DNA from 4 places in the Variovorax terrae genome. Region 2 is predicted to be linked to each of the others. Evidence: predicted binding sites of a transcription regulator. Region 2 holds the regulator's gene; each other region holds the start of a gene.
What was found. Region 2 encodes sigma-54, which starts transcription at its own class of promoters, with help from an activator protein. Its sites were predicted from a motif close to TGGCANGNAANCTGCTTT; they were not measured.
Positions count from the first base shown of each region.

Region 1: MMF98_RS04710 (CmpA/NrtA family ABC transporter substrate-binding protein) is a predicted target of sigma-54. The motif match lies at 1,893-1,910, and genes of this name have one in related genera.
Region 3: MMF98_RS20930 (ammonium transporter) is a predicted target of sigma-54. The motif match lies at 3,370-3,387, and genes of this name have one in related genera.
Region 4: MMF98_RS21520 (pilin) is a predicted target of sigma-54. The motif match lies at 4,946-4,963, and genes of this name have one in related genera.

Region 1 covers NZ_JALGBI010000001.1:1,003,547-1,011,117, forward strand. Annotated here, with positions in the region: gene ntrB (nitrate ABC transporter permease) at 1-476, opposite strand, end outside; gene MMF98_RS04710 (CmpA/NrtA family ABC transporter substrate-binding protein) at 488-1,744, opposite strand; gene MMF98_RS04715 (nitrate regulatory protein) at 2,064-3,278, opposite strand; gene tsaD (tRNA (adenosine(37)-N6)-threonylcarbamoyltransferase complex transferase subunit TsaD) at 3,363-4,391, shown strand; gene MMF98_RS04725 (2OG-Fe(II) oxygenase) at 4,438-5,154, opposite strand; gene MMF98_RS04730 (Ada metal-binding domain-containing protein) at 5,193-5,501, opposite strand; gene MMF98_RS04735 (2OG-Fe(II) oxygenase) at 5,521-6,237, opposite strand; gene ada (bifunctional DNA-binding transcriptional regulator/O6-methylguanine-DNA methyltransferase Ada) at 6,252-7,316, opposite strand; gene MMF98_RS04745 (DNA-3-methyladenine glycosylase family protein) at 7,348-7,571, opposite strand, start outside.
Region 2 covers NZ_JALGBI010000003.1:706,870-714,440, reverse strand. Annotated here, with positions in the region: gene MMF98_RS22745 (D-2-hydroxyacid dehydrogenase) at 1-508, shown strand, start outside; gene MMF98_RS22740 (Bug family tripartite tricarboxylate transporter substrate binding protein) at 553-1,554, shown strand; gene MMF98_RS22735 (RNA polymerase factor sigma-54) at 1,652-3,205, opposite strand; gene lptB (LPS export ABC transporter ATP-binding protein) at 3,300-4,070, opposite strand; gene lptA (lipopolysaccharide transport periplasmic protein LptA) at 4,067-4,690, opposite strand; gene MMF98_RS22720 (thiol:disulfide interchange protein DsbA/DsbL) at 4,788-5,438, opposite strand; gene MMF98_RS22715 (SPOR domain-containing protein) at 5,523-6,167, opposite strand; gene argS (arginine--tRNA ligase) at 6,176-7,571, opposite strand, start outside.
Region 3 covers NZ_JALGBI010000003.1:318,890-326,460, forward strand. Annotated here, with positions in the region: gene MMF98_RS20910 (RNA recognition motif domain-containing protein) at 1-339, opposite strand, end outside; gene MMF98_RS20915 (RNA recognition motif domain-containing protein) at 622-984, opposite strand; gene MMF98_RS20920 (zf-HC2 domain-containing protein) at 1,176-1,382, opposite strand; gene MMF98_RS20925 (sigma-70 family RNA polymerase sigma factor) at 1,379-1,948, opposite strand; gene MMF98_RS20930 (ammonium transporter) at 2,097-3,299, opposite strand; yybP-ykoY riboswitch at 3,419-3,601, shown strand; gene MMF98_RS20935 (TMEM165/GDT1 family protein) at 3,604-4,185, shown strand; gene MMF98_RS20940 (DUF4136 domain-containing protein) at 4,195-4,875, opposite strand; gene metX (homoserine O-succinyltransferase MetX) at 5,081-6,211, shown strand; gene metW (methionine biosynthesis protein MetW) at 6,208-6,792, shown strand; gene MMF98_RS20955 (outer membrane beta-barrel protein) at 6,841-7,542, opposite strand.
Region 4 covers NZ_JALGBI010000003.1:439,518-447,088, forward strand. Annotated here, with positions in the region: gene MMF98_RS21505 (CHASE2 domain-containing protein) at 1-1,613, shown strand, start outside; gene MMF98_RS21510 (3',5'-cyclic-nucleotide phosphodiesterase) at 1,623-2,414, shown strand; gene MMF98_RS21515 (GspE/PulE family protein) at 2,411-4,831, shown strand; gene MMF98_RS21520 (pilin) at 5,003-5,494, shown strand; gene MMF98_RS21525 (PglL family O-oligosaccharyltransferase) at 5,641-7,422, shown strand; gene MMF98_RS21530 (PglL family O-oligosaccharyltransferase) at 7,475-7,571, shown strand, end outside.

The DNA of each region.
Region 1 (7,571 bases), on a different contig from region 2:
AGCAGGCTGATGAGCGGGTTGAACATGCGGGAAAGGAATGTGAAGCGCCCGATCAGGAAGCCTGCCGGGATGCCCACCAGCGCCGCCAGGCCGAAGCCCAGCGCCACGCGCTTGAGCGAGGACAGCACGTTCCAGCCCACGCCCTGGTCGTTAGGCCCCTTGCTGTAGAACGGGTCGCTGAACACTTCCACCGCCTGCCGGAGGGTGTCGGCCGGCGTGGGAAAGCCGTTGCTGTTCTTCATCGCCACCAGTTCCCACACCAGCACCAGCAGGCCGAGGCCGAGCACCGGCGGCAGCACGCGCAGCCACAGGCCGCGCCAGTCGAAGGGCGCGCGCGGGGCCGGCGCCGGGTTTTTCAAGGGTTTTGGGGCGGATGTCAGCGTCGGGTGGTCATTGGGTGCTATTGTTTTTGTAGCAACTCGAGGGTCGGGCGAGGCACTGGCCTCGAGCGGGGTGTGGAAGACGGCGCTGACCATGGCGTTCCCCTTCAGGCCTTGATCTTGAAACCGTCGGCGTACTTGGCCGGGTTCTTGCCGTCCCACACGGTGCCGTCGACCAGCTTGCTGGTGCGCATGGTTTCCTTGGGCACCGCCGTCTTGCTGGCGGCGGCGGCGTCCTTGAACAGCGCGATCTGGTTGATCTGCTGGGCCACGGCCAGGTAGTCGGGGTGTTCCTTGAGCAGGCCCCAGCGCTTGTGCTGCGTGAGGAACCACATGCCGTCCGACAGGTAGGGGAAGTTGGCCGTGCCGTCGTTGTAGAACTTCATGTGGTTGGGGTCGTCCCAGGTCTTGCCCAGGCCGTTCTGGTAGCGGCCCAGGATGCGCTGGTTGATCGCGTCCACGCTGGTGTTCACGTAGGACTTGTCGGCGATGGTGTCGGCCATCTTCATCTTGTTGGAGAGGCTGGCGTCGATCCACTGGCCGGCCTCCAGGATGGCGGCCGTCACCGCGCGGGCGGTGTTGGGGTATTTCTTGACGAACTCGGCGGTGGAGCCCAGCACCTTCTCAGGGTGGTCCTTCCAGATGTCCTGCGTGGTCACGCCGGTGATGCCGATGCCGTCCATGATCGCGCGGTGGCCCCAGGGCTCGCCCACGCAGTAGCCGTCCATGTTGCCGATGCGCATGTTGGCCACCATCTGCGGCGGCGGCACGGTGATGATCTTGCTGTCCTTCATCGGGTGGATGCCGTAGGCCGCCATCCAGTAGTACAGCCACATCGCGTGGGTGCCGGTGGGGAAGGTCTGGGCGAAGGTGTATTCGCGCTTCTCGCTGGCCATCAGCTTGGCCAGCGAGGGGCCGTCCACCGCGCCCTTGTCGGCCAGCTTCTTCGACAGCGTGATGGCCTGGCCGTTCTGGTTCAGGTTCATCAGCACGGCCATGTCCTTCTTCGGGCCGCCGATGCCCAGATGCACGCCGTAGACCAGGCCGTAGAGCACGTGGGCCAGGTCGAGCTCGCCGTTGACCAGCTTGTCGCGCACGCCGGGCCAGCTCGCCTCCTTGCTGGGGATGATGGTGACGCCATGTTTCTTGTCGAAGCCCAGCACCGAGGCCATGACCACGCTGGCGCAGTCGGTCAGCGGGATGAAGCCGATCTTCACTTCCTTCTTCTCCGGCGCATCCGAGCCCGCGGCCCAGGCGCCGCGCGCGCCGAGCCCGCCGAACAGGGCCGCGCCGCCGGCAGCGCCGGCCTTCCTGATGAAATCGCGACGGGCGGGTGCCGAGGGGCCCAAAGACGGTTGCGTCATGCTCAACTCCTGGTGTGACGAATCAAAAACAAAAACGGCGCCCATCTCTCACCTGCCCCGGGGCAGGTGGAAATGGACGCCGTTGTCCGAAGAAGCCTTGGAAGACGACTTGCCGCCGAACCGCCATTGGCCCGGCTTTGAAGAGCTTCAAGCAGAAAGCGTGCCAGGGTTTACCCGAGGAAGGGGCTGCTGGCGTTTCGCTCTTGCGTGAGGGGGCCAGGGCGCCTGGCGGGCGTGGCGGCGGCGGTCCATCCTGGTGCATCGCCGCCGCCCAGGCACGGAATTTGTGCGGCGCAGCAGCCGCCGGCCCGCAGCCGGCTCAGAGGTAGTCGGCCATCGCCAGCACCGCCCGGGCCACATCCACCAGCCGGCGGTTCTGGTTCATCGCGGTCTGGCGCAGCATCTTGTAGGCCTCATCCTCGCCGAGCCGGCGTCTGGCCATGAGCAAGCCCTTGGCGCGCTCCACCAGCTTGCGCTCGTCGAGCGCGGCGCGCACCGTCTCCAGCTCGTCGCTCATGGCCTGCAGGCGGTGGGCCTGCTCCTGCACCATGCCCAGGATGGAGCGCTCGAGCTGCGGGCCGTAGTGCGCCGGCGTGCCGGGCCCGGCCGCGCCGGCCTCGCGCGACAGCGTCTCCAGGATGGCCTGCTGGTCGCGCAGCTCGGTGCGGGCCTGGGCGATCTTGCGCCTGCACAGCCCGCGCAGATGGACGGCCAACTGGTCTTCCAGCAATTTCATCGCGTCGATGCGGCGCGTGCAGCCCTCGTACCAGGCCTGGCTGAGGTTGGCGTCGAGCGCGCCATCCGTGCTGGGCGCGCAGCCGATGCGGCGCAGGCGCTCCAGCTCCGCGAGGCCGCCATCCTGCTGGCTGGCGTGCCAGGCGTCGAGCACGGGCCGCTCCGAGAAGTCCGCGAAGACCTCGAAGCAGCGCTCCTGCGACTCGATCAGGTGCCGCCACTGCTGCTGGCGCGCGAGGTCGGTGTGGCCCGAGGCGAAGCTGGCGGCGCCGAAGGCGCGCTCCTGGCCCGCGAACTCCTTGCCCTGCATGAAGTTGAACATCGCGACCAGGGCGCGCGAGATGTCCGGGTCGGTGGCGCTGTCCACGGCCTCGAACACCACGCTCAGCAGCCCGGCGATCAAGCGCACGAAGGCGGCGCTGGCTTCCTCGGGCGGCAGGGCCTGCGCGCCGATGCGTTGGCGCAGGGCGGGCAGGCCGTCGAGCGCGTGCAGCACGAAGGCGATGCGGCTGAACAGGCGCGCGCCGTTGCGCACCCGGCTGGCATCGGTGTCCAGCGTGTCGAAATGCTCGCGCACCCGCTGCTCGACCTGCTCGCACTCGGCCACCTGCTGGCGCCGCGGGTCGCCAAAGCGCGTGCCCTGCGAGCCGAGGAAGACATTGGACATCCCGCGCTCGCGCTGCAGCGCGTGGATCAGCCGCCCGATGACGCTCACCAGCTCGCTGGTGAGCGCGAGCTGTTCGAGTTCGCCAATCTCGCATTGGCGGGCGGCGACGAGAAAGCTGAGTCCGGATTTCATGGGCGTGCCTCAGGTGCAGGCAATATCCGTGCCGCAAGACCCTGCGCGGCGCTGCCGGCGCGCGCGCACTTTACACTTGGTCCCATGCTGGTATTGGGAATCGAATCGTCGTGCGACGAAACCGGGGTGGCGCTGGTGGAAGCGGCGGGCCCGGGCGTGCCGCGCCTGCTGGCCCATGGACTGCACAGCCAGATCCAGATGCACCAGGCCTATGGCGGCGTGGTGCCCGAGCTGGCCAGCCGCGACCACATCCGCCGCGTGCTGCCGCTGACCGAACAGGTGCTGGCCGAGACCGGGCGAAGCCTTGCGGAGGTGGACGTGGTGGCCTACACGCGCGGCCCGGGCCTGGCCGGTGCGCTGCTGGTGGGCGCTGGCGTGGCCTGTGCCCTCGGCGCCGCCACGGCCCGGCCGGTGCTGGGCGTGCACCACCTCGAAGGGCATCTGCTGTCGCCGTTCCTCAGCGCGGACCCGCCGCAGTTTCCGTTCGTGGCGCTGCTGGTGTCGGGCGGCCACACCCAGCTCATGCGGGTGGACGGCGTGGGCCGCTATGAGCTGTTGGGCGAAACCATCGACGACGCGGCCGGCGAGGCCTTCGACAAGTCGGCCAAGCTGCTGGGCCTGGGCTACCCGGGCGGGCCGGCGCTGTCGCGGCTGGCGCAGCAGGGCGACGCTGCGGCGTTCAAGCTGCCGCGGCCGCTGCTGCACAGCGGCGATCTGGATTTTTCATTCGCCGGGCTCAAGACCGCGGTGCTGACCCAGGCCAAGAAGTTGGGCGGCGAACTGGAGGCGCGCAAGGCCGACCTGGCCGCGTCCACCGAGGCGGCCATTGCGGAGGTGCTGGTGAAGAAGTCGCTGGCCGCGCTGAAGGCCACGGGCCTCAAGCGCATGGTGGTGGCCGGCGGCGTGGGCGCCAACCGCCTGCTGCGCGAACAGCTCAATGCGGCCTGCGCCCGGCTGGGTGTGCGCGTGCACTACCCCGAGCTGCACCTGTGCACCGACAACGGCGCCATGATCGCGATGGCCGCCGCCATGCGGCTGCAGGATGGGCAGGCGGTCGCCACGCGAACCTACGCGTTCGACGTCAAGCCGCGCTGGGATCTGGCGACGGTCTGAGGCCGGGCTCGTCTTTCGTCAAGCACCATCGAGGCACGAACCTGAGTCAACTGGCATCGTGAAAGATGATGCCCAGCGTATGCCGCTGTCCCTCGTGCAGCCGGCTGACCCCGTGGCGCAGATGGGCCCGGTAGAAGCCGCGGGCGGAACGAACGGGCCGGTGGTTGACGGCGAGCACCACGGCATCACCCTGGCGCAATGGCACCACGTCCGCCCGGCCGGGCCTCTTCGGGTTGGTCTCCGTCAGCAGCAACTCGCCGCCCTCGAAGTCGCGCCCCGGTTCGTTGAGCAGGAAGATGGCTTGAAACGGAAAGACGTGATCGCCGTACAGATCCTGGTGCAAGCAGCAATAGTCGTCGGCCCGATACCGCAGCAAAAGCGGCGTCGGCCGCTGCTGACCGGCAGCATGGCAGATTTCCCGAAACTCATCATGGGTCGCCGGAAAGCGTTCTTCGATCCGCATGGCAGCGTGCCATCGGTTGGCGATGGGCGCCAGGCGGGGATAGAGCGACTGGCGCAGACGCCCGACCACATCGGGCAGCGGGTAGCTGAAATACTTGTACTCGCCTCGGCCAAAGGCGTAGCGCTCCATCACGATGCGGCTGCGAAAGCGTGCGTCCTGAAAGAAGTAGCCCGCGAGTTCTTCGCACCTGGCCGGTGTCAATAGCGAGGGCAGCACGGCGTAGCCATCGCGTCCCAGGTTGTCTTCAACGGCACGCCAGTCCGCTGCGGCAATCCGGGTTTCGGGCAGGTCGTGCGGCATGAGGCTGTCCGCGTCTGCGGACATGGACGGTAGCGCGCTCATGAGCGTGCTTCCCTTCGGGCATCGCTGGGGGCCTTGGCGGGCAGGGTCTTCCTCCACGCCGCGTATTCCCGGGGCATGCACACGGCGCACGGCCGGAAGCCGGCCGCGATGGCGGTAGGCTCGTCGGCAAAGAAAACGCGGTGCTTCACATAGCCGTCGCGGGCGATCGCCTGCAGCGCGGCACGGCAATCGAGACGGCCGTACAGCTTGCCGCCGCGATGCCCTCCGAGCGTGCCGGGCAGCGGGCTGGAGTAAGGCCTGCCATCCGGCCCCACCAGCGTGAATGTCTTGTCCGATGCCGGCATGCGCGGTGCTCTTGCCATGTCACGAGGCATCGTGGAACGACAGTTCCAGGCCGATGCGCTCGCCTTGGCGCACGCGGCTGATGGCGTGCTTGAGGTTGACCCGGTAGTAGCCTTTTGTTCCCTTGAAGGGGCGTTCCGCTGTGGCGATGATGGCCGCATCTCCCAACTTTAGAGGCAACACCATGGGGCGCGACTGCATGCGCGGGCGCTGCTCCGTCATCACGAATTCGCCGCCCTGGAAGTCGGCGCCCGGCTCGGACAGCAGCGCGACCACCTGCATGGGAAACACCAGCTCGCCGTCATTGCGCTGGTGCAGCGATATGTGGTCTTCAACCCCAAGCCGGCTCATATGCGATTGCGCCCGCGTTTGGCCTGCTTTCTGGTTGCGCCGCAGAAAGTCTTCCAGCTCCATCGGATAACGATGATCGATGCCCAGGGTTTCGTTCCAGCGATTGGCGACGGCCACCAGGCGGCGGTAGAGCGCCGTGCGCCACTGCTCCAGCGGCGCCGGCATACCGGCACCGAAGTAGAACAACTCGCCGCGCCCCAGATCGCAGGATTCCAAAGTCACTCGGCTGGCGCCAGACGCCGTGGCCTGTTGCGCCACACCACGCGCCAGATCACGCGCCACGCCAGCGCCCAACAGGCCGGGCAGCAGGGCATAGCCTTCGGCATCGAGCTGCATGCCGATGTCAGCCCAATTCAGGCGATCGAGCGTCGCGTCGAGTGAAGTCATGAGAAATTTCCACATCAGTCGTTGGCTTCGCGGCGCAGCAGCTCGCGCTTACGATCCACGCCCCAGCGGTAGCCGGCCAGGTCGCCATCGCGCCGCACGACGCGGTGGCAGGGAATGGCCACGGCAATGTGGTTTGTGGCGCAGGCCTGGGCCACGGCGCGTACCGCCTTGGGCGAGCCGATGCGCTCGGCGATTTCGGCGTAGCTCACGGTCGTGCCCGGCGGGATCTCGCGCAACGCGCGCCAGACGCGCTCCTGGAAGGCCGTGCCCTGCACATGAAGCGGCAGGTGCAGCCCGATCGAAGGCGCTTCGATGAAGCCCACCACCTGGGCGATCAACTGCTCGAATTCGTCGTCGCAGCCGATGATCTCGGCCTTGGGGAACTGGTCTTGCAGGTCGCGCACCAGCCGGTCAGGATCGTCGCCCAGCAAGATCGCGCAGATGCCGCGCTGGCTCTGGGCCACCAGGATGGCGCCCAGGGAGCACTGGCCCACCGCGAAGCGGATGACCGCGCCGGCGCCGCCTGCCCGGTAGTCGCGTGCGCGCATGCCCAGCAATTGCTCGGAGGCTTCGTAGAACCGGCTGTTCGAATTGAAGCCAGCGCCATAGATGGCATGGGTGATGGAAGCCTGCGGGCTGCTCAGTTCCTCGCGCAGCTTGCGGGCACGGTAGGCCGAGCTGTACGCCTTGGGCGTCAAGCCGGTTTCGGCTTTGAAGAGGCGATGGAAGTGGAACGGGCTCATGCCCACCTCGGCCGCCAGGTCATCCAGCGGGGGAGGGGTTTCGGAGGACTCGATCAACCGGCAGGCGCGCGCCACCAGGGCGGCGCGCTCGGCGGCCGCGCTGGTCTGGTCGCCACGGGCGCGACGGCTGCCGCGGTAGCCCGCCGCCTCGGCGGCTTCCGCCGTATCGAAGAACTCCACGTTCTCGCGCTTAGGCAATCGCGCCGACGAACTGGGCTGGCAATACACGCCCGTGGTGCGCACGGCGTAGACGAATTGGCCATCGGCAGCGGCATCGCGTGCCTGCACGGCCGCCCAGCGCTCGTCGTCGGTTTCGTAGGCAAGGGTCATATTCATGGCAGAAGTCCCGTCATCATCAATCACATAGTCAGAATACGCAGGCTTTCCATCGCAAGCACTCCGATTCTTGCGGCCGATATTCACCGGCTGGCAGGCGCCACAGATACCAGGCGGCCACCGTCCGAAAAGGGCTCCAAGCCTCACCGATTGCACGCATCTGGCGCGGCGTGGGGGCCTTCTCCAGGCCCTTCAGGCGGCCGTAGCCTTCCCGTACGCCGAAATCGTCCACCGGCAGGATGTCGGAACGCTCCA
Region 2 (7,571 bases):
CTACGGCCAGATCGGCCAGGAAATCGCCAAGCGCGCGCGGCCGTTCGGCGCCCGCATCGTGGCGCTGTCGCGCTCGGCCCGGCCCGACGCGCTGGTGGACGAAGCGCTGCCGCTGTCGCAACTGCACGAGGCCCTGGGCCGCGCCGACGCGGTGATGCTGTCGATCGCGCTCACGCCCGAGACCCAGCACCTGATCGGCCGCGACGCGCTGGCGCGCCTCAAGCCGGGCACGCTGCTGGTCAACGTGGCGCGCGGCGGCGTGATCGACCAGGTGGCGCTGCGCGAGGCGCTGCACAACGGCCGGCTGGCCGGCGCCGGCCTCGATGTGGTGGACCCCGAGCCGCTGCCCGCCACCGACCCGCTGTGGGACAGCCCCAACCTCATCCTCTCGCCCCACTTCGCCGGCTCCGGCAGCCCCGCCACCGTGGCGCGGCTGGCCGGCGGCGCGGCGGAGAACCTGCGCCGCTTCATCGCCGGCCAGCCCCTGCTGCACCAGGTGGCGGGCTGACGCGCCGGGCCGCCCCTTCCGATCCGATCCAAGGAGACAACTTCATGACCACCCGCCGCCATTTCGTCCGCTCCGTGGCCGCCGCCACGGCGCTGCCCGCCATGCTCGCCCCCTGGGCCGCGCGCGCCCAGAACACCACCCCGCCGATCAAGCAGCTGACCCTGGTCGTTCCGTTCCCGGCCGGCGGCGCCACCGATGCCGTGGCGCGGCTGGTGGCCGAGAACGGCCTGCGCGGCCGCTATGCCGAGAACGTGGTGGTGGAGAACCGCGCGGGCGCCGGCGGACGCGTGGGCGTCGAGTACGTGAAGAACCGCCCGGCCGACGGCAGCACCATGCTCTATACGCCGACCTTCCCGATCTCGATCTTCCCGCACATCTACAAGAAGCTCAGCTATGACGCGATGGCCGACTTCACGCCCGTGGCCCCGACCTCCAAGGGCATGCTGGGCCTGGCGATCGGGCCGGGCGTGCCCGCCAGCGTCACGACGCTGGCCGAGTTCGTGGCCTGGTGCAAGGCGAATCCGGCCCGCTCCAACTTCGGCACGGCCAGCGGCTCGAGCCAGCATTTCGCCGGCGTGATGTTCAGCCGCGCCGCGGGCATCGAGCTGCGCCTGGTGCCCTACAAAGGCGGCGCGCCGGCCGTGGTGGACCTGCTGGGCGGCCACGTCAGCTCCACGGTGAGCCCGCTGCCGGAGATCATTCCACACGCGGCCGACGGCAAGCTCCGCATCCTCGCGGTCACCGGCAGCAAGCGCTCGCGCTTCCTGCCGAACGTGCCGACGATGGTGGAGTCGGGCTACCGCGACGTGGTGTTCCAGGACTGGTCGGGTGTGCTCGCCCCGGCGAAGACGGCGCCCGAGCTGGTGGCGCGCGCCAATGCCGCGATCTCGGGCTATGTGCGCTCGGACAAGGGCATCGAGGCCCTGGCCCAGCTCGGCACCGAGGCCGATGCGCAGGGCGTGGCCGAGTTCGGCGCCGCGGTCAAGTCGAGCTGGGAACGCTACCGCGCGATCGTGCAGTCGACCGGGTTCACCGCGGAAGACTGAGCGGCGCCGCGGCGCGCCCTTCACCTGCTGGAACGTCCTCCCCTCCTCGCTGAGGCGGCGCGCCGGGGTGCGCGACGAGCAGTCGAGCCGGCCGCCGCTACAGCGCCTTGCGCAGGTTGGCGGGCGCGATGCGCAGCGCCTCGCGGTACTTGGCCACCGTGCGGCGCGCGCACTCGATGCCCTGCTCCTTGAGCATCTCGGAAATCTGGTTGTCCGACAGCGGCTTCTTCGTGCTCTCGGAGGCCACGAACTGCTTGATCAGCGCGCGCACCGCGGTGCTGGAGGCGTTGCCGCCAGTCTCGGTGCCCAGGGCCGAGCCGAAGAAGTATTTGAGCTCGAACGTGCCGTAGGGCGTGGCCATGTACTTGGCGGTGGTCACGCGCGAGATGGTGGACTCGTGCAGGCCCAGCTCGTCGGCGATCTCGCGCAGCACCAGCGGGCGCATCGCCAGCTCGCCGTGCACGAAGAAGTTCTTCTGGCGCTCGACGATGGCGTTGGAGACGCGCAGGATGGTGTCGAAGCGCTGCTGGATGTTCTTGATGAACCAGCGCGCCTCCTGCAGCCGCTGCTGCAGCGCCTGGTGGCCCTCGCCCTTGTGCGACTTGAGCGCGTTGGCGTAGATGTCGTGCACCTTCAGGCGTGGCATCACGTCGGGGTTGAGCTGCACGCGAAAGCGCACCTGCGCGCCGCGCCCCGCCTTGACCACGATCACGTCGGGCACGATGATGTTGCGCTCCACGTCGACGAAGCGCCGCCCCGGCTTGGGCTCGAGCCGGGTGATGAGCGGGATCGCGGCCCGCACGTCGGCCTCGCTGTGGCCGCACAGCTGGGCCAGGCGCTTCACATCGCGCCGCGCCAGCAGCTCGATCGGCAGGGCGCACAGCGCCAGGGCGGTATCGCGGTCCGGCACGGTGCGCGGCAGGGCGTTCAGCTGCAGCGTCAGGCACTCGCTAAGCGTGCGTGCGCCCACCCCGGTGGGCTCCAGGTGCTGCAGCAGGTGCAGCGCCACCGTGAAGCGGTGCACCAACTCCTCGCCCTGTTCCAGGTCGTCGCCGGCCAGGCTGACGGCCAGCGCCTCGAGCGAGTCTTCCAGGTAGCCATCGTCGTTGAGCGACTCGATCAGGAAGCTCAGGGCGGCCCGGTCGGTGTCGTCCAGGCGCAGCGCCAGCGCCTGGCGGTGCAGATGGCTTTGCAGCGATTCCTGGCTGCGCGCGAGTTCGGTGGCGTCGACGTCGTCGCCGTCATGGTTGTTGTTCTTGCGCGCGGGCGCGTCGCCGCCCCATTCGCTGTCGTCGGGGGCGATGTCGATGCCGCCATCGCCCTCCCAATCCGGCGCATCCTCGGCCGCCGCCGGGTTTTCTGAATCATTGGGAGCAGAGGTCCCTGTGTCGCCTTGATAGTTTGCTATCGAATCAGGAGCAACCTCGGCCTCGTGGCCGTCGTCCTGCGCCGGCGCATCGGCCTGCGCGAGGCCGAACTCCTCGCGCGGCGCCTCGTCCAGCGTGAGTTCGAGAAAGGGGTTGTCGTCGAGCATCTGCTCGACTTCCTGGCTCAGCTCGAGCGTGGACAGCTGCAGCAGCCGGATCGACTGCTGCAGCTGCGGCGTGAGCGCCAGGTGCTGCGAGACGCGAAGGGAAAGGCCTTGTTTCACGGCAGCTGCGGCCCCGCGGCCAAAGGCAGCGAACGGCCGCTCTCCGAGCAAGTGCGGCGGCCGCGCGCCATGGGCAGACAGCGGGCGGAAGCCATCACATCCTGAAATGCTCGCCGAGGTACACGCGGCGTACGTCGGCGTTGTTGACGATCTCCGAGGGCGTGCCCTGGGCCAGCACGTGGCCGTCGCTGATGATGTAGGCGTGGTCGCAGATGCCCAGGGTCTCGCGCACGTTGTGGTCGGTGATGAGCACGCCGATGCCGCGCGACTTCAGGAAGCCGATGATGCGCTGGATCTCGATCACGGCGATCGGGTCGATGCCGGCGAACGGCTCGTCCAGCAGGATGAAGCGCGGCTGGGTGGCCAGCGCGCGCGCAATCTCCACGCGGCGGCGCTCGCCGCCCGACAGCGCCAGCGCCGGCGAATCGCGCAGGTGCTCCACGCGCAGGTCCTGCAGCAGCGCGGTCAGGCGCCGCTCGATCTCCTCGTGGCGCAACGGCTGGCCGGCTTCGTCGTTCTGCAGTTCCAGCACGGCGCGCACGTTGTCCTCGACACTGAGCTTGCGGAAGATCGAGGCCTCCTGCGGCAGATAGGACAGGCCCAGCCGCGAGCGGCGGTGGATCGGCATGTGGCCGACCGGCTGGCCGTCGATGCTGATGTCGCCGGCGTCGGCGCGCACCAGGCCCACGATCATGTAGAACGAGGTGGTCTTGCCCGCGCCGTTGGGCCCGAGCAGGCCGACGACCTCGCCCTTCTGCACGCCCAGCGAAACATCCTTGACCACCTTGCGGCTGCCATAGGACTTCTGCAGGTGGCGCGCCTCGAGCCGGCTGGTGGCGGCCGCTTCCGCGTTCGCCGCCGTCACCGCTTCTCCCCGCCCAGGTTGGTGCTGGGGCGCAGCGCGGCGGGCGGCGGGGCCGACGGCACGGGCGCCGAAGGGTCGACCTTGGGGGTCAGCATGGCACGGATGCGCCCGTTGCCGCTGGCCGGCGCCCCCTGGGCGCCCTGGGGAGAGCCATCCACGGTGAAGACATCGGTGCTGTTTTCGTAGACGATCAGGCTGCCCGTCATTTCGTCGTTCAGCGTGGTGCCCTTGTAGCGGCGCAGCTCCGCGCGCCGGATCAGCTTGACGTTGTCGGCCTTGCTGTCGTACTCGATCAGTTCGCCCTCGCCCTCGATGTATTCGTCCACACCCTCGCGCTTTTGCCGGTAGAACGCCAGCCTGCCGGGCTCGGCCGTGACGGTGCCGTACTGGTAGCCTTCCGGGTCCTGGCGCACGTCGATGCGCGCGCCGCGGATCACGATGGTGCCCTTGGTCGCCACCACCCGGCCCGTGAAGATGCTGGTCTGGCTGAGATCGTCGTAGCGCAGGGCGTCGGCCTCGACGTTCATGGGCTTGTTGCGATCCGCTTTTTCGGCGCTGGCACCGCCTGCAACCAAGGCACACACGACAAACAGAACAGGAAGGACGTAAGTTTTGTTCATAAAGGCACGAATCTTGCTGCTGATTGTAGCGGCCAGATAGGGCGCGCCCAAGAAAAAGCCCGCTGATGCGGGCCATTTCTCGGGGAAGGTTGGAGCCTCAGGCGCCCTTGCGCGCCTCGCCGATCAGGAAATCGGTGACCTGGAGGGCGCGCTCCATGTTGCCGGCCAGCGAGCCGTCGGTGTAGAAGCGGCCGGCGATGCCCAGGGCGGGCACGCCCTGCACCTTGTAGGCGTCCTGCAGCTGCGTGGCGCGGCGCGCCTTGGTCGTCACCGAGAACGAATTGAAGAGCTCCAGGAACTTGGCCTTGTCCACGCCCTGCTTGGCCACCCAGTTGGCGATCGGCTCCTGGGTGGTGAGCGGCTGGCGCTCCACATGGATGGCGTAGAACACCTTGGCCTGCAGTTCGTCGACCTTGCCCAGGGCTTCGAGCGCGTAGAACAGGCGCTGCTGGGGCACGAAATCGTCGCGGAAGGCCACCGGCACCCGCTTGAACGACACGTCCTTGGGGATGGACTTGACCCAGGCCTCGAGCTTGGGCTCGAAGGCGTTGCAGTGCGGGCAGCTGTACCAGAAGAACTCGATCACCTCCACCTTGCCTTGCGGCGCCTCGACCGGCACGCGCTTGTCCAGCGCGACGTAGTCGGTTCCCTCCGCGGGCTTCTTGCCCTGGGCATGGGCCGCGGGCAGCGCCAGCGTGGAGGCGGCCAGCGCGGAAGCGGCAGCCCAAGAAAATTCACGACGTTTCATTGATTCACACTCCTGTCTGTTTACCAGAGCAACGGCACGCGCCGAAGTTCCCGCCTCGGCCGCCGGATCGATGCAGCCACCCGCTCAACGCTGCACGCGCACCAGCGCCGTCTCCATGCCGCCGCCATCGAGCTTTTCCTTGGTCTTGTCGGCATCTTCCTTCTTGTCGAACGGTCCCACGCGCACCCGGAACACGGTGCGGCCCGACTGCTCGCGCTCGGTCACCTTGGACTCCACGCCGATCAATGACAGCTTGGCGCGCTGGGCTTCGGCATCCTCGGCGGTGCGGTAGGCACCGGCCTGCACGAAATACGTGAACGGATCGGCCCCGCCGCCCGCCGCGGCCGCGCGGGCCTGGGCCAGGTCGCCCAGCGGGTCGGCCGAAGCCGGCTTGCCCTCGGAGCGGCCGGCCGGGACGGCGGCGACCGCCGGCCTGGCCGCGGATGCGGCCGGTGCGACAGGCGCCACTGGTGGCGCCACGCCCACCGCACCCGAGGCCGCCGGCGCGGGCGGACGGACCGGGTTCTTGCCGTACAGCGGCGTGTTCGGGTCCCAGTCCTTGTTCTTCTTGGCCTCGGCCGCATCCTGCTCGGCGCTGCGGGTCTGGCCCTTGTTGACGAACGGCACGGGCACCTTGGTCACATAGACCGCCACGGCCAGCGCCGCGCCCAGGCCGATCACTATTCCGATGACCAGCCCGATGAAAGTACCGCCGCGTTGATGCTTCATGTTGTCACTCACATTTTTGCGGGTGCTGACACGCCCAGCACCGCCAGGCCATTGTGCAACACCTGCGCGGTGGCGGCGACCAGGGCCAGCCGGGCCTGTTTCACGGTTTCGTCGTCCACCAGGATGCGCTCGGCATCGTAGTAGCTGTGGTAGCAGGCCGCGAGGTCGCGCAGGTAGAACGTGACGTCGTGCGGCGCGAAGCCCTGGGCGGCCGCGGCCAGCATGTCGGGGTACTTGGCCAGCTGCAGCATCAGGGCCAGGGCCTGCGGGCTTTGCAGCGGGGACAGGTCGACGCCGCCCAGCCGCGCCGCATCGCCGCCGTCCTTGTCCTTCCAGGCCGACAGCACCGAGCAGATGCGCGCATGGGCGTACTGCACGTAGTAGACCGGGTTGTCGTTGTTCTGGGCCAGCGCGAGGTCGACGTCGAAGGTGTACTCGGTGTCGGGCTTGCGCGACAGCAGGAAGAAGCGCACGGCGTCCTTGCCGGTCCACTCGATCAGGTCGCGCAGCGTCACGTAGCTGCCGGCGCGCTTGCCGATCTTGACCTCCTGGCCGTCGCGCATCACGCGCACCATGGTGTGCAGCACGTAGTCGGGGTAGCCCTCGGGAATGCCCACGTTGGCCGCCTGCAGGCCGGCGCGCACGCGCGCGATGGTGCCGTGGTGGTCGGTGCCCTGGATATTGACCACCTTCTGGAAGCCGCGCTCCCATTTGGCGATGTGGTAGGCCACGTCGGGCACGAAGTAGGTGTAGCTGCCGTCGGACTTGCGCATCACGCGGTCCTTGTCGTCGCCGTAGTCGGTGGAGCGCAGCCACAGCGCGCCGTCCTGCTCGTAGGTTTTGCCGGCCTCCTGCAGCCGCTTCACCGTGGCCTCGACCCGGCCGCTGGTGTACAGGCTGGATTCGAGGTAGTAGTTGTCGAACTTCACCTGGAAGGCGCGCAGGTCCAGGTCCTGCTCGTGGCGCAGGTAGGCCACGGCGAACTGGCGGATCGAGTCGAGGTCGTCCACGTCGCCGCTGGCGGTGTATTCGCGGTCGTCCGACTTCACCGTCTTCTTCGCGAGGAAGTCGTTGGCGATGTCCTGGATGTAGTCGCCGTTGTAGGCGGCCTCGGGCCATTGCGCATCGCCGGGCTTGAAACCCCTGGCACGCAGCTGCGTGCTGTTGGCCAGCGTGGCGATCTGCACGCCGGCGTCGTTGTAGTAGAACTCGCGGTACACATCCCAGCCCTGCGTGGCGTACAGGTTGCAGATCGCATCGCCCAGGGCGGCCTGGCGGCCGTGGCCGACATGCAGCGGCCCGGTCGGGTTGGCCGAGACGAACTCGACCATCATGTGCCGGCCGTTCGCCGGCTGGAAGCCGAACTGCTGCGCCTGCGACAGCACTTCCTTCACGACCTGCTGC
Region 3 (7,571 bases), 390 kb from region 2:
GCCTTCGCGACGGCCACCGCCGCCGCCACCACCGCCGTAGCCGCCACCACCGCCGCCGCCAAATCCACCACCGCTGCGGGGGGGACGGGCTTCCATCGGGCGGGCTTCGTTCACGACGACGCTGCGGCCGCCCAGGGGCTGGCCGTTCATGCCGTTGATGGCGGCCTGTGCCTCGGCATCACTGCCCATTTCGACAAAGCCGAAACCCTTGGAGCGACCGGTGTCGCGTTCCATCATCACCTTGGCGCTGGTGACCGCGCCAAATTGACCAAAGGCTTGCTCCAGGTCGCCGTCGCGCACCGAATAAGGCAGGTTGCCGACGTACAGTTTGTTGCCCATGAAGGGACTCCTCAATTAAACACATTGACTTTAGCGATGGAGTCCCGAAAACGCATTCAACAAACCGGAGAGACGCGAAAGTGACCTGTTCACCGCAAACTTGGCGCAGGCGGTTTCCCACCCAAACCTCATCCATTATGCGCCACATATCCGGGAATCATGCAAGCGTCCAGCGTGTTGCAAGATGTGAATAATCACCAAATTCCAACAAAAAAGAGCCCCGCAGGGCTCTTTTCGTGATCCGGACGGCCCGTTGCGGGCCGCTCCTGCCGTCGGCAGGGATCAGTAGTTGTTGCGGCCGCCGCCGTAACCACCGCCGCCGCCGCTGCGGCCACCGCCGTAGCCGCCACCACCACCGCCGCCGAAGCCGCCGCCACCGCTGCGGGGGGGACGGGCTTCCATCGGGCGGGCTTCATTGACCACCAGGTTGCGGCCGCCCATGGACTGGCCGTTCATGCCGCTGATGGCGGCTTGTGCTTCGGCATCGCTGCCCATTTCGACAAAGCCGAAACCCTTGGAGCGACCGGTGTCGCGTTCCATCATGACCTTGGCGCTGGAGACGGTGCCGAACTGGCTGAAAGCCTGTTGCATGTCGCTGTCGCTGAAGGAATAGGGCAGGTTGCCCACGTAAAGTTTGTTGCCCATGAAGGGACTCCTCAAAAAAACTCAGAGCGCGATGGAGTCCGATAAACGCAATCAACAAAACAGTAAAGACTTCAAAGACGCGAAGCCGACCGATCACCGCAGGAATGTGCGGCCCCTGAAGGCTGCACCCTCCCATTATCCGCTATATTGCCGCCGCGCGGCAAACCGGCTGCCGCGCGCGGGCCGCCGGCCTACCCGCCGGGGGTGTCGTCCCCGGTGTAGTGGCGCCATTGCCGCATGGCGTTGCGCATGGTGAGCAGCTGCCGCTCGAACCTCGGGCAGGCATGGCAGGCCAGCAGGTGAAGCCGCAGCGCAACCCGCTCTGCCAGAGGCAGGGCGCGGTCTTCGCGCGCGATGAGCAGCGCGGCCACTTGCTTGCAGGTGCGTCGCAGGATCATGGTCGGGATGGGGCCGAAGGGCCGAACCAGTTGAGCTCCAGGCACTCGCGCAGCCGCAGCCGGGCGCGATGCAACTGAACGTAAAGGTTGGTCGAGGTCAGGTTCAGTTCCTTACAAATGTCCTCGCTGGGCAGTTCCAGCCACTCGCGCATCAGGAACACGCGGCCCAGCGCGGCCGGCAGTTTCTCGGCGCAGGCCTCGAGCACCAGGAAGAACTGGCGCGAGTTCAGCTCCTGCTCGGGATTGCCCCAGTCCGAGGGCGGGTGGGCGAAATGGCCGTCGGCGCGGAACACCAGCGCGTCCAGCTCGTCGCTGCCGTCGGCGCCGCCGTCATCGAGGCTGACTTCGCGCGAGCGCTGGCGCAGCTGGTCGATCACCTTGTGCTTGAGGATGCCCACCAGCCAGGTCTTGAGCTGCGAGCGGTTGCCGAACGACTGGGGCTTGGCCAGCGCGGCCACGAAGGTCTCGGAGACGGCGTCTTCGGCCCACGCGTCGTTGCGCAGCTGCAGGCGCGCGAAGCGCAGAAGGTAGGCGTGGTGCTCGGCGAGCTGGGTTTCGAGCGACATGGCGGCGGGTGGCTGGGAAGGCATCATCGTACAGGGCCCGGGGTGAGGGAAACCCGGGCCTTCCGAAGGCCGGCTGGCCCGATTCCACCCTGAAATCAGGCCGATGTCCAAATGCAGCGGTACTTTTGTGCTATTAAAACAGGAGCAACTACCAGTTCGCCTCGCGCCCCGGCGTGGCGCCGATGCGGTGGATCGACAGGTCGGCGCCCTCGTATTCCTCTTCCGGCGAAAGCCGCAGGCCCATGAAGAGCTTGAGCGCGCCGTAGACCACCGCGCCGCCCAGCAGCGCCCAGGCCACGCCCATGATGGAGCCGATCAGCTGCGCGCCCAGGCTCACGCCGCCGAGCCCGCCCAGCGCCCGGCTGCCGAACAGCCCGGCCGCGATGCCGCCCCAGGCGCCGCACAGGCCGTGCAGCGGCCACACGCCCAGCACGTCGTCGATCTTCCAGCGGTTCTGCGTGAGCGTGAACATTGCCACGAAGATCGCACCGGCCACCGCGCCCACGACCAGGGCGCCCAGCGGGTGCATCAGGTCCGAGCCCGCGCACACGGCCACCAGCCCGGCCAGCGGGCCGTTGTGCACGAAGCCCGGGTCGTTCCGGCCGCACGCGAGCGCGGCCAGCGTGCCGCCGACCATGGCCATCAGCGAGTTCACGGCCACCAGGCCCGAGATCTTGTCGATGGTCTGCGCGCTCATCACGTTGAAGCCGAACCAGCCCACTGTCAGGATCCAGGCGCCCAGCGCGAGGAACGGGATGTCGGAGGGCGGGTGGGCGCTGACGCCGCCGTCCTTGCGGTAGCGGTTGCGGCGCGCACCCAGCAGCAGCACGGCCGGCAGCGCCAGCCAGCCGCCCACGGCGTGCACCACGATGGAGCCCGCGAAGTCGTGGAATTCCGCGCCTGTGAGCGACTGGATCCAGCCCTGCACGCCGAAGTGCCGGTTCCAGGCGATGCCCTCGAAGAACGGGTAGACGAAGCCGACGATCACCGCCGTGGCGATGAGCTGCGGCCAGAAGCGCGCGCGCTCGGCGATGCCGCCCGAGATGATGGCGGGAATCGCCGCCGCGAAGGTGAGCAGGAAGAAGAACTTCACCAGCTCGTAGCCGTTCTTCGCGGCCAGCTGCTCGGCGCCCACGAAGAAGTGCGTGCCGTAGGCCACGCCGTAGCCGACCATGAAGTAGGCGACGGTGGAGACGCTGAAATCCACCAGGATCTTCACCAGCGCATTGACCTGGTTCTTCTTGCGGACCGTGCCCAGCTCCAGAAACGCGAAACCGGCATGCATGGCCAGCACCATGATGCCGCCCAGCAGGATGAACAGGACGTCCGTGCCCTGTTTGAGTGCTTCCATAAGGCCTCTTTGGATGAAATTGCTTGTTGTTGGTGCGCGCCAGCGTGTCTTTGCGCTGACGCACCAAAATCAAGCAAAAAGTGCGCCAGAAGCGTGCGGCGCCATCGCCGGGCTATAATCCGGCCTGTCATTGGGGAGTAGCCTCCCTTCGATTTCGAGAGGGGTTTGCGTCAACAGACTTGGGTCTTCGGCCCATGGCGCAAACGGTTTTCCGGACTTGGCGAGACCTTTGACTGCGCAGCCTCCGTTTTGGCCGGGGATGCCGCGCAGTCAATGGTTCATTCGTTCCGGCCGGAGTACTTTCATGGAAGCCTTTCTCGTCTCCACCGGTATCGTCGCGCTCGCCGAAATAGGCGACAAGACCCAGCTGCTGTCGCTCGTGCTGGCGGCGCGCTTTCGCAAGCCCTGGCCCATCGTGCTGGGCATCTTCGTGGCCACGCTGGTCAACCATGCGCTGGCCGGCGCCGTCGGCGCCTGGGTCACCACGGTGCTGGGCCCCGACGTCCTGCGCTGGGTGCTGGGCCTGTCGTTCCTGGCGATGGCCGGCTGGATGCTGATTCCCGACAAGCTCGACGAGGACGAGGCCGGCACCACGCCGCGCCTGGGCATCTTCGGCACCACCGTCATCGCGTTCTTCCTGGCCGAGATGGGCGACAAGACGCAGGTGGCCACGGTGATGCTGGCGGCGCAGTACCACGCCTGGGCCTGGGTCGTGGCCGGCACCACGCTGGGCATGATGCTGGCCAACGCGCCGGTGGTCTGGCTGGGCGAGCGCGTCACGCGGCGCATGCCGGTGCAGTGGGTGCACCGCATCGCCGCGGCGGTCTTCCTGATGATCGGGGTGCTGGTGCTGGCCGCGCCGCTGATGGCGCTCGCCAAAGCCTGAGCCGCCGGCTCAGGGGCTGGTGCGGGCCGGCTGGGCCGGGTCGAACTTCAGCACCCGCACCTGGCCGCTGGCTCCGGGGAAGCCCTCGAACACGCTGCGCACGAGGTAGGGCATGGTGGCCGCGAGGTCCGGCGCATCGTCCTGGATCACGGCGCTGGCCTCGAACACCGCCGGGGCCTTGCCGCCCGGCGGCGCGGCGAGGTTGTCGCGGATCACCACGTTCAGGCGGTTGACCTGCAGGGTGCGCGTCACGAGCTGGTCGCCGATGTAGCGCGGCCCGTAGGGGCCGTAGCCATAGGTGCCGCCGATGAAGGCGCCGCGCCGCGAGAAGCGACCCGACACCCAGTAGGGCGGGTAGGGCGCGCTGGCGTAGACCGGCTCGTAGGACTGCCGGCTGGTGGTGGCGACATCGGGCCGCACCTCGACCAGGAAGCGCACCGGTGCGCCGGCCACCGAGGGCTTGAGCCCCTGGCGCACCAGCTCATCGGCCACCAGGCCCTGGTAGCTGCTCTGCTCGAGTTCGCCCAGCGGCAACGGGAGCGGCAGGCGCGCGAACGCGAAGGTCTGGCCCGCCGCGTCGGCAGGCCAGCGCTGGAAGGTGGTGACCTTGCTGGCGATCGGGCTGGCGCAGCCCGCCAGCAGCGCTGCCAGCGCCAGGGCGCCACCGGCAAGCAGGCGTTTGCTGAACATGGCCGCATTGTGGCCCCTGCAGGTAAATCCCCGGCGGCGCCGCGGTTGCTCCGGCGGCCGCCGCTGCGGGCGGCGGCAGGTGCGGCGGGACCCCGCTATACTTGGCTGGCGCCGATTTGCTCCAGCTTGCGGGCGCGTAACAAGTTCAGCTAAAGACGGCAGCCGGCCCGGCCTCGTTTTTAGCGACGCCGGGTTTTTCATTGCCATGAGTTTTGTCGCCACACCGCAGTTCATGACCTTTGCCGCGCCGCTGCCGCTGCAAAGCGGCGCGTCCCTGCGCGGCTACACGCTGGCCTACGAAACCTACGGCACGCTCAACGCCGACCGCTCCAACGCCGTGCTGGTCTGCCACGCGCTCAATGCCTCGCACCACGTGGCCGGGGTCTATGCGGGCCAGGAAAAGAGCGAGGGCTGGTGGGACAACATGATCGGCCCCGGCAAGGCGGTGGACACCGAGCGCTTCTTCGTGATCGGCGTCAACAACCTCGGCTCCTGCTTCGGCTCCACCGGGCCGATGCATGTCAACCCCGATTCGGGCCGGGTCTACGGCGCCGACTTCCCCGTGGTCACGGTGGAGGACTGGGTCGACGCCCAGGCGCGGCTGCTCGATGCCCTGGGCATCGAGACCCTGGCCGCCGTGATGGGCGGCAGCCTGGGCGGCATGCAGGCGCTGTCGTGGACGCTGCAGTACCCGCAGCGCGTGCGCCACGCCGTGGTGGTGGCGAGCGCGCCCAATCTCACGGCCGAGAACATCGCTTTCAATGAAGTGGCGCGGCGCGCCATCGTGACCGATCCCGATTTCCACGGCGGCCATTTCTACGAGCACGGCGTGATCCCCAAGCGCGGCCTGCGCATCGCGCGCATGATCGGCCACATCACCTACCTCAGCGACGACGTGATGAACGAGAAGTTCGGACGCCAGCTCAGGGAGGGCATCGATCTGCGCTACACGACGCAGGACATCGAGTTCCAGATCGAGAGCTACCTGCGCTACCAGGGCGACAAGTTCAGCGAATACTTCGACGCCAACACCTATCTGCTGATCACGCGCGCGCTCGACTACTTCGACCCGGCGCGCGAGCATGGCGGCAGCCTGACGGCGGCGCTGGCGCGCGCCACCAGCCGCTTCCTGCTGGTGAGCTTCAGCACCGACTGGCGCTTCTCGCCCGCGCGCAGCCGCGAGATCGTCAAGGCCCTGCTCGACAACCGGCGCAGCGTGAGCTACGCCGAGATCGACGCGCCGCACGGGCACGACGCCTTCCTGCTCGACGACGCCCGCTACATGGGCGTGGTCAGCTCCTACTTCGACAGCATCGCGAAGGAGCTGGCGGCATGAGCGAGATGGCCGTCCTGCAATCCATCGCCCGCCTCGTGCCCGAGGGCTCGCGCGTGCTCGACCTCGGCTGCGGCGACGGCGCGTTGCTGGCGCTGCTGCAGAAAGAGCGCGGCTGCACCGGCTACGGCATCGAGATCGCCGACGCCAACGTGCTGGCCTGCGTGCGCCGCGGCGTGGACGTGATCCAGCTCAACCTCGACGAGGGGCTGGCCATGTTCGACGACGCCTCGTTCGACGTGGTGCTACAGATCAACACCCTGCAACACCTGCGCAATGCCGAGACCATGCTGCGCGAGACCGCGCGCGTGGGCCGCATCGGCATCGTCGCGTTTCCCAACTTCGCCTACTGGGCCAACCGGCTGAGCGTCGCGCGCGGCCGCATGCCCGTGACCAAGACCCTGCCCTACCAGTGGTACGACACGCCCAACATCCGCGTCGGCACGCATGCCGATTTCGAGCAGCTGGCACGCCGCAACGGCCTGCGCATCGAAGACAGCTTCGGCCTGCACGAGGGCCGCACGCTGCGGCTGTGGCCGAACCTGCGCGCCAGCACGGCGGTGTTCCGGCTCACGAAGGGCTGAGAAGCCGATCGCCCGGCAACGGTGCGAGCCGTTGGCCGGGCGGTGCCTTTACAGGAAGTGGTAGCGCAGCCCCACGCTGAACTGGTTCAGCCCGGTGCGGCCGGTGGAGGCCGCGTCGCCCACGCGGTTGTAGTGGATCAGCTCGGCCGTGGCATCGAGGTTGCGCGTCAGCGCATAGCTGGCGCCGACGCCCACCGCCAGCGAGGTGGTGCTGTCGGTGTTGGACAGGGCCGTCGGCCCGCCCGCGTTGGAGTTCAGGTCCAGGCGGGTATGCCACTGCTCCACGCCGAGGCGGCCGTAGACCGACCACTGCGGGTTGATCGGCAGGATGCCCAGCGCATGCAGGCCCAGGCCGTGGGATTTCCAGGAGCCCGAGGCCGTGTCGGCGGCTGGTGACGACAGGCTGGACTGCACGCCCATGGTGCCCAGGCGGTCGTAGGTGCCTTCGATGGCGAAATTCGGGTTGAACTGGTAGCCCAGGCGCAGGCTGGGGTTGGTGCTGGACGAATCGCTCGAGCTGCTGCTGCCGAAGCCCTGGTTGGCCAGCGCCGAGTCGATCTTCCCGCCCAGGCCGTTGGCGTGGTTGAAGGAGATGGCGCCGCCGACATACAGGCCCGTGCCCGCGGAGGCCGCGTTCGTCGAGGCCGTGCCCGTGCCTGTGGAGGCGTCGGCCGCATGGGCGGCGGGTGCCGCCAGGCCAACCCCGAGGGACAACAGTGCGATGGATGACCAGAGGGGTTTCATTTTCATACAAGCTCCTGGCGCAATTGCGCATTGGC
Region 4 (7,571 bases), 270 kb from region 2:
TCAATTCCATCACGGATGGCGATGGGGTGGTGCGCTCCATTCCCTTGATTGCGGAATACGACGGGCAGTACTACGAATCGCTGTCCCTGGCCATGTTTCGCATGCTGGTGGGCTCCCCGCAAGTCGAGCCGGGTTTTCCGAAGGAGCGTTTTCTCAGCCGCACCTATCAGGGGCTGGAGAGCATTCTGCTCAAGCAGGGGGGCAAGACGCTGGCCATCCCGGTGGACGATCGGGTGGCCACCCTGGTGCCATTTCGGGGGAGTGGAGGGGCCAGCGGCGGCTCCTACAGGTATATCTCAGCGGCCGATGTGCTGTCCGGGCGCTTGCCCGAGGCGAGCCTCAAAGACAGGATCGTCCTGCTGGGTACGACCGCGCCCGGTTTATTGGATTTGCGCGTCACGCCCGTGGGGGAGACCTACCCCGGCGTCGAGACGCACGCCAATGTGATCTCGGGGCTGCTCGATGGAAAGATTTTCGTCAAGCCCGACTATGCCGTCGGCTTCGAGGTGGTCACCCTGGTGCTGGCCGGCCTGATACTGGCCTTCACCTTGCCACAGCTTTCAGCCCCCCGGGCCGTCATGCTGAGTGCGGCCGTTATTGCCGCCCAAGTGGGGTTGAATTTCTGGTTGTATCTGGGGTATGGCCTTGTTCTGCCGCTGGCCTCGGCGTTGCTGATGGCGCTGACCGCGTTTGCATTGAACATGAGTTACGGCTATTTTGTAGAAAGCCGCTCCAAACGTGAACTCGCGAACCTGTTCGGCACCTATGTACCGCCGGAACTCGTCGATGAAATGGTGAAGGACCCCGACAGCTACAGCATGAAAGCGGCCAACAAGGAGTTGACCGTCATGTTCTGCGACATGCGTGGCTTCACCAAGATGTCCGAGCAGATGGAGCCGACGCAGCTTCAGGAACTGCTGAATGGTGTGTTCAGCCGCCTGACGGACCTGATCCGGGCCAATCGAGGCACCATTGACAAATACATGGGCGATTGCGTGATGGCTTTCTGGGGCGCCCCGGTGGATACGCCGAATCATGCGCATCTGGCCGTCAAGACGGCGATGGAGATGGCCCAGGCGGTCCGCAAGATCAATGAAGAGCATCGCGCGGCCGGTATTCCCGAAATCGGTATCGGCATCGGCCTGAACACGGGCACCATGTGTGTCGGCGACATGGGGTCGGACATCCGCCGCAGCTATACGGTGATCGGTGATTCGGTCAACCTCGGATCGCGGCTGGAGGGGCTGTCGAAGGCGTATGGTGTCGATATCGTGGTGAGCGAATCCACGCGCAAGCTGGCGCCTGATTTTGCCTGGCAGGAACTGGACAAGGTGCGTGTCAAGGGCAAGGAGCAGGCCGTGGCTATTTTCTGGCCCATGGCGCCGGCAGACCGCCTGGACAAGGAGCATGCAGCGGAACTCAGGACCTGGGCCGGGGCGCTCAAGTCCTACCGCGCCCAGGATTGGGATCCGTGCGACGTGCAATTGCTCAATCTGCAGCGCATGAATGCGAAAAAATACCTTTACCAGCTCTATTCAGAGCGAGTAGCCTCGATGAGGTTGTTGCCGTTTGATCCTGGGTGGGACGGTGCGACCAACTTTGAAACCAAGTGAGGGGCTGCAATGAAAGTGCGCGTGCTGGGCTGCTCCGGTGCTATTGCCAAAGGTTGCCGAACCACCTCTTTCCTGATTGATGGCGAGGTTCTGGTCGATGCCGGCACGGGCGTTGGCGATCTCACGCTCGACGAAATGCGCGGCATCGACCATGTCATGCTCACGCACTCTCATCTCGACCATGTGGCCGCGCTGCCCCTGATGGTGGACGCGATCGCCGCGCAACGCACCACACCGCTGCAGATCCATGCCTTGGCGGGCACGATCGCGGCCCTCAAGGCCCACATATTCAACAACATCATCTGGCCTGATTTCAGCCGCATTCCGACCCCGGAGGCACCGTTCATCAGCTTCCACGAAATTCAAGTCGGACAGATCCTGCAGCTCAAGGGCAAACTGTTCGAGGTGCTGCCGGCCGTCCATACCGTGCCCGCCGTCGGCTACGCCGTGACCCAGGGGCGAGGCTGCTGGGTTTTCACTGGGGATACCGAGCGCAATCCGGCGTTCTGGCGGCGGGTCAACCAGCTCAACGTGGCCATGCTGGTCATCGAGACGGCGTTCAGCAACAGGGAGCAGGAGCTCGCGCACCGCAGCCTGCACCTGTCTCCGCATGCCCTGGCAGATGAGCTCGATTTGATTGGCAAGGGGAAGAACTACCCTATCTACATCACCCACACCAAGCCTGCGGAGACCGAACTGATCATGGCCGAGATCCAGCGGTTTGATCAGACCCAGCCGTTTGGGCCCAATGTGACCCATGACATCCGCTGGCTGCGGGCAGGTCAGGAGTTCGAACTATGAGCGCAGTGCTGAAGCCCGCCCTGTCCGGCAAGGATTCCGAGCAGGCTTTCTTTGACTCCCAGATGCTTCCCCCCGAAAAACGGGGCATGACCTTTGAGGTTCTGTTTTACCGGCAACTGCAGCAGGTCAGCACGCGGATTCATGAAACGGAGAACATCGACCAGATCATGCTGGAGTCCAGCCAGGACATCTGCAAGCTGTTCAACGCCGATCGTCTGACCCTGTATGCGGTGAGCGAAGACCACGCGGCCATCGTTTCCAAGTTCAAGACCGGGCTCAATACCGCCAAGGACCTGAAGCTGCCGATCAGCGCGCAGAGCATCGCAGGCTATGTGGCGCTGAGCAAGCAACTGGTCAACATTGCCGATGTCTATGATGACGAGGCGCTCAAGCGGATCCATCCGACGCTCAGCTTTCTCAAGGAAGTCGACAAGCGCTCCGGCTACCGGACCAAGCAGATGCTGGTGGTGCCGATTCTCGACGGCGACACGCTGCATGGCGTGCTGCAGGTTATCAACAACAAAAGCGACCAGCCCTTCGGTGAGCTGGAAATCGAAGGCGCGTCTCAGCTGTGCAAGACATTGGCCACGGCCATTCGCCAGCGTATGCGGCGAGCGGAAGAGGGCTCGCGCCGCAAAGCCACCAAATACGATGGTCTGGTGGCTGATGGCGTTCTGACGGCGGATGAGCTGCACCTGTGCATGCAGAAGGCGCGCGAGGAAGTCCGCTCCGTCGAGCACATGTTGATGGCGGAGTACCAGATTCGCCCCTCACAGATCGGCCCCTCTCTGTCGAAATTCTTCGGGGTGCCGTACGAGCCTTTCAATTCGGGGCGGATCCGTTCCGAATTGCTGCATGGCCCGCTCAAGCGTGAATTCATCGAGGAGCAGGGCTGGATTCCTCTGGAAGACTCGAGGGACGGCCTGGTCGTCATGTGCGTGGATCCCGAGGCCGTTCGTGGCTCGCGCGTGGTGCCGCAAGTGTTTCCCCGCATGGGCAAGTTTGCCTACCGCGTGACCACGCAAACGGAGTTTGAAGAAACCCTGGGTCAGCTCTATGGCGCGGGGGTCGAGAGTGGCTCGATCGACCAGTTGCTGGCAGATCTGAATGCACCCGCTGATGAAGAAGGTGCAGACGATTCGTCGCTGGAGTCCGCGGCAGCCGACAATGAACTGGTCAAGTTCGTCAACAAGGTGATCATCGACGCCTACAACCAGAAGGTGTCGGATATCCACATCGAGCCCTTGCCGGGGAAGGCCAAGACCGGCATCCGCTTTCGCATCGATGGTTCGCTGGTGCCCTACATCGAGGTGCCCGCGCACTTTCGCCAGGCCATGGTCACGCGGCTGAAGATCATGTGCGATCTCGATATTTCCGAGAAACGCAAGCCGCAGGATGGAAAGATCAAGTTCAAGAAATTCGGCCCGCTGGACATCGAGCTTCGCGTGGCCACCATTCCTTCGGCTGGCGGCGTGGAAGACGTGGTCATGCGTATCCTGGCTGCGGGCGAACCCATTCCCCTAGAGAAGCTGGGGCTGACGCCGCACAACAAGGAGCGGCTCGAGAAAACCGTCAGCAAGCCCTATGGCCTGTTCTATGTGTGCGGCCCCACCGGCTCGGGGAAAACCACCACATTGCACTCCATCCTAAAATTCCTGAACACCCCCGACACGAAGATCTGGACGGCGGAAGACCCGGTGGAAATCACGCAGAGAGGGTTGCGCCAGGTCCAGATCAACAAGAAGGCCGGCATCGACTTTGCGCTGGTAATGCGCGCCTTCCTGCGAGCCGATCCAGACATCATCATGGTCGGCGAATCACGGGACAAGGAAACCGTCTCGATGGGCGTGGAAGCATCGCTCACGGGACATCTGGTGTTCTCGACCCTGCACACCAACTCTGCGCCGGAGTCCATCACCCGGTTGCTGGACATGGGCATGGACCCCTTCAATTTTGCTGATGCGCTGCTGGGCATCCTGGCGCAGCGGCTGGCCAAGAAATTGTGCGACTGCAAGGAAACCTACACACCTGATTCGGAAGAGGTCAAGGCCTTCGTTGCTGAATATGCCGAGGAATTGCGCCATACGGCCGCATGGAAAGCGGGCTATGCCGGGGAGGCCAACAAGCTCTACGAGGAGTGGATCAAGGCCTACGGGGAGAATGACCGGCTGAGGTTCTACCGCGCAGTGGGCTGCGACAAGTGCAACAAGACGGGCTACAAGGGGCGCATCGGCCTGCACGAACTGCTGATTGCCGATGACACCGTCAAGAGGCTGGTGCAGGAGCGCGCCCGTGTGGCCGAGATCTTTGCGGCGGCGGTGGAGGGGGGCATGCGCACGCTCAAGATGGATGGAATGGAAAAAACCATGCTGGGCATGACCGACCTGAAGCAGGTTCGCTCCGTGTGCATCAAATGAAAGGGAAGACAAAATTGTCAACTACTGCCGATTTGGTGCAGAGCGTGCGCACCGGTTTTGTCACTCTTTGTTGTATTTAAGGGAAACAATCGTCAAGGCGCGCATGGGCGGCTATGGCATGCCAATTGCTGTTTAGACTCGCTTCTCTTTTTCTAACTCCGGAGGTTATTCATGAAGCGTCAGCTACAAAAGGGTTTTACCCTGATCGAATTGATGATCGTGGTCGCGATCATCGGTATCCTGGCCGCCGTGGCGCTGCCTGCATACCAGGACTACACCAAGCGTGCCAAGATGTCGGAAGTGATTCTGGCGGCTTCGGCCTGCCGGACCAGCATCACGGAAATCTTCCAGTCAGCCACGAATCTGCCGACCGCCAATTCGTGGGGCTGTGAAGGTGGTGCGGCCATTGGTCAGCCGTCTCCCAGCAAGTATGTCAACAGCATCACGACCAGCGCAGGCGGATCGGTCAGCGTGCAAGCGTCGGACACTTTTGCTGACACTACGATCAATAGCAAGTGGATCACGTTGACCCCCTATGGCACGCCGTCGACCGGAACGCTCGCAGCCGGTTCTGCGGTTTCAATGTGGGTGTGCGGCCCGGGTTCCGCAGCCGGGTCGGACGTGCCCCTCAAGTATCTGCCGGGTTCGTGCCGCGGTATTTAAGATATTTCTTTTTCAGTAGAAAAGGCACCTCCGGGTGCCTTTTCCATATGGCAAATTGAAAATGCACGTGAGACGGATGGGTTATGCGGGTTGAAGGCATCGGAAAAGAACGAGTGTTCGGAGCGGCAGGGGTGGAGCTCCACCGCGTGGCCTATCTCGTGTGCTTCGCCGTTTTCGGGCTTCCTTTCCTGGTGGGGTATGGCACGCTGCCTTTGACCAACTTTGCGGCCGAAGTCTTGTGCACGGTTGGTATGGCCATCATGCTGATCATGGTGGGGCAAAGCCCGGTTCCACTGCAGCGCATGCCACGCGAACTGAAAGTGATGCTCGCCGCTTTTGGTGTGCTCGCTTGCGGTGTTGTCGCGCAGTATGTGTCGTTTGGGCTGAAAAATGCTGAGGCCAGCATGGCTGTGTTTGGCTATCTGGCATGCGCTGCTCTGTCGGCCTGGATCGGGTACGCCGCGTGCTTGGGGCCACAGGCTTCGCAATGGCGTCGAGCCATCGCCATGGGATTGCTGGCGGGTAGCCTGTTGGCTGCGCTGGCATCCATCGCGCAATACTTCAAGGTTGACGCTCAATGGCTGGTCTTGTCTCCTGCGCGAGATGCTGGAAGAACTTTCGGATTTGTCAGGCAGCCGAATCACCAAGGAACATTCCTGAACCTGGGGCTGGTGGCCTTGCTGGTGCTACAGCGAAAAAATGGCTGGCGCTCGTTGATGTGGTACGCACTGAGCGCCGTGCTGATTTTTGGCATTGTGACCACCGCATCGCGTACCGCCTTGCTTCAGCTGGTCTTTGTCTCCCTCTGCATGATGCTCGTATGCCGCCACGACGGGGCGAGTGTGCTCAAGGGGCTGTGGCCGGTCGTGCTCGCATTGGGGGTTTGGGGCGCGCTCTGGCTGGTCAGCCAGACCGATGGTTCAGAGTTCTACGGAAATGCGAAGCTGAGCCAAACCTCCACCGAGGGCCTGGGCATCAGAAGCGAGATGTGGCGTCAGACAGCGGCTCTGATCCTGCAACATCCTTGGGCGGGTAACGGGGTCGCGAGTTACCCTGCCGTCATTTTTCTCAGTGGCGCGGTACTGGGCATTGGGGTGCTGATGTCGCATTCGCACAATTTGCTGTTGCAGCTGGCGTTCAGTTATGGAATTCCCATTGCACTGGCATTCACGTCAGCGGTCCTGTGGGTGTTGTGGCGCGTGCGGCATCGCTTCATGGCGGATACGGGGTTCTTGGCATGGGGCTGCCTCGGTTGCATCCTGATCCACTCGATGTTTGAGTTTCCGCTCTGGTACGCCTATTTCTTGCTTCCGGCCAGCTTTTTTCTGGGGTGGTTGACATGCCCTGCCGCCGAAGGTGGCCAGACGCTGCAAAGCGATGTGGATGGCCTTTCGGCCGCCAAGAGGTCGGCCCGCATCAGGCAGCGTGCGGCGATCAGCGCCCTGGCTGGTGTCTCGGTCATCAGCGTGGCGATTTGGATGAATCGCGACTACTACAAGCTGACGCCCATCTATATGCCGGGTTTGACGGCCACGCTGCCGGATCGCATGCACGAAGCGGACAGCGTCTTCTGGTTTCATCACTTTGCCGAATTCCCCAAGCTTCCGATGGAGACGGTCACTCCGGCCAACTACCAGGCCTACCTGGACAGCCTGGGAAATGTGGGGTGCCTGATGCACGAACCCTGGATCCAGGGCGGAACCGTGCTGGCGCTGGCCTATGCCGGCAGAGCCGACGAAGCCAAATGGATCATGTACCTCTATGGGCAGCTGTCCGGAGGCAAGGTCGAGCATTTCAAGCGAGCGCTCGAGAGCAGCAACCTGCCCTTGGCTGCTGAACTGCTGCGCTATCTGGAGAAGCCCGAGCCGGTGCGCCCGGCGCTGGCATTCTTCGAACAGGCGTGTTTCGGGCGTGGCAGCTCTCCCTGAGGGCCGACCAAGCCTGGGGGCATGGGCCGCCGCTGGAGTGGTCATTGCCCTGATGGCCGTGCCCTGGCTCAACCCGTTCGCGCCCGGCCCGTCTCCCGCCGTGCTGGGGCTTTGTGTGGCGTGGGCCTGTGCCGCCTGCCTGCTTTTCC